2 linked regions of the Aquibium microcysteis genome follow. Each later gene encodes a partner of the first gene's protein in a complex. Links are inferred from orthologs where the notes say so. Each region holds a gene or a part of one and is shown in the gene's direction. Other genes may lie near its edges. The genes, in order: pheT and pheS.

What was found.
Region 2: the proteins of pheT (region 1) and pheS are in contact, whole or in part, in a crystal structure (PDB 6P24), measured with the Escherichia coli proteins. The link is inferred for Aquibium microcysteis from one-to-one orthologs.

Annotation. Positions count from the first base shown.
Region 1 is NZ_CP061080.1:4,866,844-4,870,305, reverse strand. Bases 293-3,438 are described here. They hold pheT (phenylalanine--tRNA ligase subunit beta), read left to right. Parts: upstream 293-692; coding sequence 693-3,185; downstream 3,186-3,438. Other genes in these bases: IAI54_RS22960 (hypothetical protein), read left to right, coding at 3,359-3,438; IAI54_RS22970 (GFA family protein), read left to right, coding at 293-696. Also shown: IAI54_RS22975 (PRC-barrel domain-containing protein), read right to left, coding at 1-1; more of IAI54_RS22970, read left to right, coding at 259-292; more of IAI54_RS22960, read left to right, coding at 3,439-3,462.
Region 2 is NZ_CP061080.1:5,220,774-5,223,982, forward strand. Bases 299-3,191 are described here. They hold pheS (phenylalanine--tRNA ligase subunit alpha), read left to right. Parts: upstream 299-1,147; coding sequence 1,148-2,236; downstream 2,237-3,191. Other genes in these bases: rpmI (50S ribosomal protein L35), read left to right, coding at 299-443; rplT (50S ribosomal protein L20), read left to right, coding at 489-890; IAI54_RS24590 (hypothetical protein), read left to right, coding at 2,428-2,736; IAI54_RS24595 (hypothetical protein), read left to right, coding at 2,739-3,191. Also shown: more of rpmI, read left to right, coding at 234-298; more of IAI54_RS24595, read left to right, coding at 3,192-3,209.

The DNA of each region.
Region 1 (3,462 bases):
CCCCGGCGCGGCACGCTGCTCCCTTGGCAAACTGCCCGATCCACCAACTGTTCCCGGCCGATGCGATTTAGTTTGTCGGTCCTGCGGCAGGACCGTGGCCGAAAACGGCGGACTGGCGGGCCGTCGGCCTCATTTGCTTGAAGCCGCAGGTCCGGCACGCTACAAGGCCGCGCGCCGGGACGCGCAAAGAAGCAGCGCGGGCGGCACGCCTCTGAACGACATGACCGGAACGAGGCCTTCCGGCGGAGCGGAACGACCATGCAGGCGGAACCGATCGTGACCGTTTCCCACACCGGCGGATGCCGCTGCGGAGCCGTGCGCTTCGAGGCCTCCGACGAGCCGCACCACATCAGCTACTGCCACTGCACCGACTGCCGCCGCGCCACCGGTGCGCCCGTTTCCGCCTTCGTCGGCTTTGCGGCCGACAACGTGCGATTTACCATCGGCGACCCGCGCCTGTTCGAGAACGGTGCGGCCAGCCGGAGCTTCTGCGCGACCTGCGGCTCGCCCATTGCCTATGCCGACGCACGACTGGAGAACCAGATCTGGTTCATGCTCGGCGCGATGGACCGCCCGGAAGACTATGTACCGACCCTGCACGCCTATGTGTGCGAACAACTGCGCTACGTGCACATGCCCGACGACCTGCCGCGGCTGGTGCGGTCGAGCGTGGAGAGATCAGGATCCCCGCAATGAAATTCACCCTGTCCTGGCTGAAGGATCACCTCGAGACCGAGGCGTCCCTCGCCGAAATCTGCGAACGGCTGACGATGATCGGCCTCGAGGTCGAGCATGTCGACGACAAGGCGGCGCTGAAGCCCTTCGTCATCGCCAAGGTGCTGACGGCTGAGAAACACCCCGACGCCGACAAACTGCGGGTTCTGACGGTGGACACCGGCGCTGGCCAGCCGATTCAGGTGGTGTGCGGCGCGCCCAATGCGCGCGCCGGGCTGATCGGCGCCTTCGCCGCGCCGGGAACCTACGTGCCCGGCATCGACGTGACGCTCTCGGTCGGCAAGATCCGCGGCGTGGAGAGCCGAGGCATGATGTGCTCGGAGCGCGAGCTGATGCTGTCGGACGAGCATGACGGCATCATCGACCTGCCGGACGACGCGCCGGTGGGCCAGTCCTTCGCCGCCTGGGCGAAGCTCGACGATCCCGTCATCGAGATCAACCTGACGCCCAACCGGCCGGACGCGACCGGCGTGCACGGCATCGCGCGCGACCTTGCAGCGGCAGGCCTCGGCACGCTCAGGACCGGCGCGGTCGAGCCCGTCGGCGGTGCCGGCGACTGCCCGGTGAAGGTGACGATCGAAGCGGACGACCTCTGCCCCGGCTTCGCTCTGCGGCTGGTGCGCGGCGTCAGGAACGGGCCGTCGCCGAAGTGGATGCAGCAGCGGCTGATGGCGATCGGCCTGCGCCCGATCAACGCGCTGGTGGACATCACAAACTACATCACCTTCGACCGCGGCCGGCCGCTGCACGTCTTCGACGCCGCCAAGGTGAAGGGCGACCTCGTGGTGCGGCGCGCCCGCGACGGCGAAAAAGTGCTGGCGCTCGACGGGCGCCAGTACACGCTGACACCGGAAATGTGCGTCATCGCCGACGACAATGGCGTTGAGTCCATCGCCGGCATCATGGGCGGCGAGCATTCGGGCTGCGACGAGACCACCACCGACGTGCTGATCGAATCGGCGCTTTGGAATCCGCTCAACATTGCGCGCACCGGCCGCGAGCTCGGCATCATCACCGATGCACGCTACCGCTTCGAGCGCGGCGTCGACCACGAATTCATGGGTGCAGGCCTGGAACTCGCCACCCGCATGGTTCTGGATCTCTGCGGCGGCGAGGCATCGACGGAGCGGGTCGTCGGCTACGCGGGCCATACCGCGAAGACGATCGCCTTCCCGGTTTCGGAAGTGACTCGGCTGACCGGCATAGAGGTGCCGGCCGAGGAGGCGCGCGACATCCTGGAGCGACTCGGTTTCGGCGTGGCCGACGTGTTCGGCATGGATATCTCCGACGGTCCGCGCAACGCCGGCTCGACGCTGAGCTACCTGTCGGCCGACAACATGCGCAACGTTCGCCGCAAGGGCGCATTCGAGGTGACGGTCCCGTCCTGGCGGCCGGACGTGGAGGGCAAGGCGGATCTCGTCGAGGAGGTGATGCGCATCCACGGCGTCGAGAAGATCGCGCCGCAGCCGATGGTGTCGCACGACGCCGTCAACGGCCGCATCCTGACCACGCTGCAGGTCCGCACCCGCGCGGCGCGGCGGGCGCTCGCGGTGCGCGGGATGATGGAGGCCGTCACCTGGTCATTCATTCCCGCCAGGCACGCCGAATTGTTCGGTGGCGGACAGGAGGCGCTGAAGCTCGCCAACCCGATCGCCGCCGACATGTCGGACATGCGGCCCTCGCTGCTGCCCGGCCTGCTCGCGGCGGCGCAGCGCAATGCCGATCGCGGCTTCGCCGACGTGGCGCTGTTCGAGGTGTCGGGCACCTACGAGGGCGACGGCGCCAACCAGCAGCGGCGCGTGGCGGCCGGCGTGCGCCGCGGCACCGCGCGCGTGGACGGCTCCGGCCGCGCCTGGTCCGGCCATGCGGCGGCCGTCGGTGTGTTCGACGCCAAGGCAGACGCGCTGGCCGCGCTGGAAGCCTGCGGCGCGCCGGTGGACAAGCTGCAGGTCGAGCCCGGCGGACCGGCCTGGTATCACCCCGGCCGCTCCGGCACGATCAAGCTCGGCCCGAAGGTGGTGCTCGCCACCTTCGGCGAGTTCCACCCGCGCACGCTGGAGGCGCTCGACGTGTCGGGGCCGCTCTGCGGCTTCGAGGTTTACGTCGACGCCGTTCCGGAGCCGAAGGCGCGCGCCACCCGCACCAAGCCGCGTCTGGATCTGTCGCCCTTCCAGGCGGTGCGTCGCGACTTCGCCTTCGTGGTGGACAAGGCCGTGGAGGCCGGCACGCTGACCAAGGCGGCGCTCGCGGCCGACAGGAAGCTGATCACCGGCGTGACGGTGTTCGACGTGTTCGAAGGCGCCTCGCTCGGCGAGGGCCGCAAGTCGATCGCCATCGAGGTATCGATCCAGCCGGTCGACAAGACGCTGACCGACGAGGATTTCGAGGCGCTCGCCGGCCGGATCGTCGAGAACGTGAAGAAGCAGACCGGCGGCGTGCTGCGGGGATGAGGCAAACGTCGCCGCGGCCACCGCGGCGACGTTTGCCGGCTTCCGGCCGTCCCCAGTGTCCGCACGCAGGCCATTGACAAGAGCCCGGCCTTCGGAGGAAGGGTCTGCGCAGAAGGGAGCCGGATGCGCTCCCGCGCGTTAGGCTGGCAGTCAGCCGACAGGAGTTCCAGGACATGTTCACGCTCGAAATCGACGGCGTTGCCGTCGCAATGACCGATGCCGACGAGGCTGAAGCCCGGGAAATCTTCGACAGCGAGGATTTCAAGGCCGATCTCGC
Region 2 (3,209 bases), 350 kb from region 1 along the record:
GGGCCGTCCCGAAAACACCCGTTGCGCCGGCCGCGCTGCGCCTGTATAGACGCGGCGTTCAGAGAACCGCCCGGCAGGGCATGCCGTGGCGGTTTCCAATGCTGACAGCTCACTCGAATGGTCTTCGAGGACTGCGGGACGCGGCCTGTCGGCCGTGACGCCGGACACCCGGCTCCTGCGGGACCGGTCGCGCAGGCGGCCGGCGCGAGCGCAACGACAGAAGGAGAAGCAAAATGCCCAAGATGAAGACCAAGTCTGCCGCCAAGAAGCGGTTCAAGATCACTGCGACGGGCAAGGTCCTGTCGGCTGCGGCCGGCAAGCGCCACGGCATGATCAAGCGCTCCAACAAGTTCATCCGCGACGCTCGCGGCACCATGGTCCTGCACGAGGCCGATGCCAAGAAGGTCGTCAAGAACTTCCTGCCGAACGGCGGCGGCCTCTGAGCCGCGCCCGACGACAAGCGCCCGACAATCTAAGGAGATCATGACATGGCACGCGTCAAGAGAGGCGTCACCGCCCACGCCAAGCACAAGAAGGTCCTGAAGGCCGCCAAGGGCTTCTACGGCCGCCGCAAGAACACCATCCGCATCGCCAAGCAGGCGGTCGAGAAGTCGCTGCAGTACGCCTACCGCGACCGCAAGAACCGCAAGCGCAACTTCCGCGCCCTGTGGGTGCAGCGCATCAATGCCGCCGCCCGCGAGCACGGCCTGACCTATGGCCGCTTCATCGACGGCCTGAACAAGGCGGGCATCGAGATCGACCGCAAGGTTCTCTCCGACATGGCCATCCACGAGCCGCAGGCCTTCGCCGTGCTGGTCGCCAAGGCCAAGGACGCGCTCGTCTACCTGAAGGACGGCATGCCGAACGAGTTCGAAGCGGCCGTGGCCTGAGGCCGGCGCTTCCCAATCGTTCGATTTTCTGATTTGGGAAACCCGCGCCGGCCTTGCTGGCGCGGGTTTTCTCTTACACATGAAACAGCGATGAGCATTTTGCCTGCGACCCCCACCCCTTACCCCTCCCCACAAGGGGGAGGGGGACGTCGGCCCCGGCGCCGTCTCGCCCGGCCGGGCGCGAGCGTCTCCGGGTCCTCCTCCCCGCGGTGGGGAGGGGCCAGGGGTGGGGGTATCGCAAGCTCCGGAGTCAGGCAGTGACCGACAATCTCGACCAACTGGAACAGACCCTCCTCGCCGACATCGCGGCAGCAGGCGACGAGGCCGCCCTGGAGGCCGTGCGCATAGCGGCTCTCGGCAAGAAGGGCTCGGTCTCGGAGCGGCTGAAGACCCTGGGATCGATGACGCCGGAAGAGCGCCAGACCATGGGCCCGGCGATCAACGGCCTGAAGACCCGCGTGACGGATGCGCTGGGCGCGCGCCGAACCGCGCTGCGCGATGCCGCCATCGATGCCCGCCTCGCCGCCGAGAGGCTCGACGTGACGCTGCCGGTGCGCGCCGCCCCCGCCGAGCGCGGCCGCATCCATCCCATCAGCCAGGTCATCGACGAGATCGCCGCCATCTTCGGCGATCTCGGCTTCGCGATCGCGGAAGGGCCGGACATCGAGACCGACTACTACAATTTTACGGCGCTCAACTTCCCGGTCGGCCACCCCGCCCGCGAGATGCACGATACCTTCTTCTTCCGCCCCGGTCCGGACGGCGAGCGCAAGCTCCTGCGCACCCACACCTCGCCGGTGCAGGTGCGCACCATGCAGAGCCAGAAGCCGCCCATCCGCATCGTCATCCCGGGGAAAACCTACCGCCAGGATTCCGACGCTACCCACTCGCCGATGTTCCACCAGCTCGAGGGTCTCGTCATCGACAGGACGGCCAACGTCGCCAACATGAAGTGGGTGCTGGAGGAATTCTGCAAGGCCTTCTTCGAGGTGCCGAAGGTCGACATGCGCTTCCGCCCGTCCTTCTTCCCGTTCACGGAGCCGAGCCTCGAGGTCGACATCCAGTGCGACCGCTCGCGCCCGGGCGAGGTGCGCTTCGGCGAGGGCAGGGACTGGATGGAGATCCTCGGCTGCGGCATGGTGCACCCGAACGTGCTGCGCATGTCCGGCCTCGATCCCGACGAGTACCAGGGCTTCGCCTGGGGGATGGGCATCGACCGCATCGCCATGCTGAAATACGGCATGCCCGACCTGCGCGCCTTCTTCGACGCCGACGTCCGCTGGCTCCAGCACTACGGCTTCCGCCCGCTGGACCTGCCCACGCTGTTCGGAGGGCTGAGCAGCTGAGGCGATACCGACGCTGCTGATGTGGTCGGCAAAAAGGCGGTCAAGAGCTACCTTCGCGAGAGGCTTGAACGACTGGCACGGGCCTGCGCTCGGACCTGTGTCTCGTGGACTTGGCTGCATTGATCGGATGAGCACTTGAATTCCGCATGGCGTAGCAGCAATCTTCACGCGGAGCCGCAAGGAGCATTCTGATGACCAGTCTTCAGGCCGAGGTTCTGCATCCAGACGAAGTTCGTGCTCTCGCCGTTCCCGTGCTTCGAAAGCGCCTTGGCCGGTATGGATTCAAAGGGGCCACCGTCATCAACGAGGAATTGTTCTACGGCGGTACCGCCATACGCATCGTCGCAGACCTAGAAAGCAGGGTGCCGGCCGAATATCTCGCTGACACCAACGCGGAACTGAGGGCGCTGCTGCGTCCTAAAGGCGAGGATCGGTTCGTGTTCCTTGTCACACGGCTTCCCGCTGCTCCCGGCGACGACGATCAGGATGACGAGGGCTGATCATGGGTTCGGCGGCCATGGTCGATCGGATGCTCGATGCGGCCGATCAACTCATGCGATCGAGACCCAGAAGCGCAGCCTTTCGCAGGCGGGCCGTCAGCACCGCCTACTATGCGGTGTTCCATGCATTGGCGAAGCTTTGCGCGGAGTGCCTGCTGCCTGGCGGATGGTCGAAGGATCCGCAGGGTTATGCCAAAATCTATCGAGCACTCGATCACGGTCCGTTGCGCGCTGCCTTCGGACAGAGTCCGTTGAAGGATGGCGGGAAATTCGAGGAGATCGGGACTGCTGTCGTCAGATTGCAGCAGGAACGGCACAGAGCCGACGACATGCCGCCGGACGCGGTCATGTTTCCCGTCGAGGAAGCGCAGCAGCTTCTCGCGCAGGCGCGTCGGACGGTATCAGCGCTCGATGCCCTCGACCGTTCCTCGCGGTTGCTGCTTTCGACCCACCTGCTCTTCCGTGATCGCAGG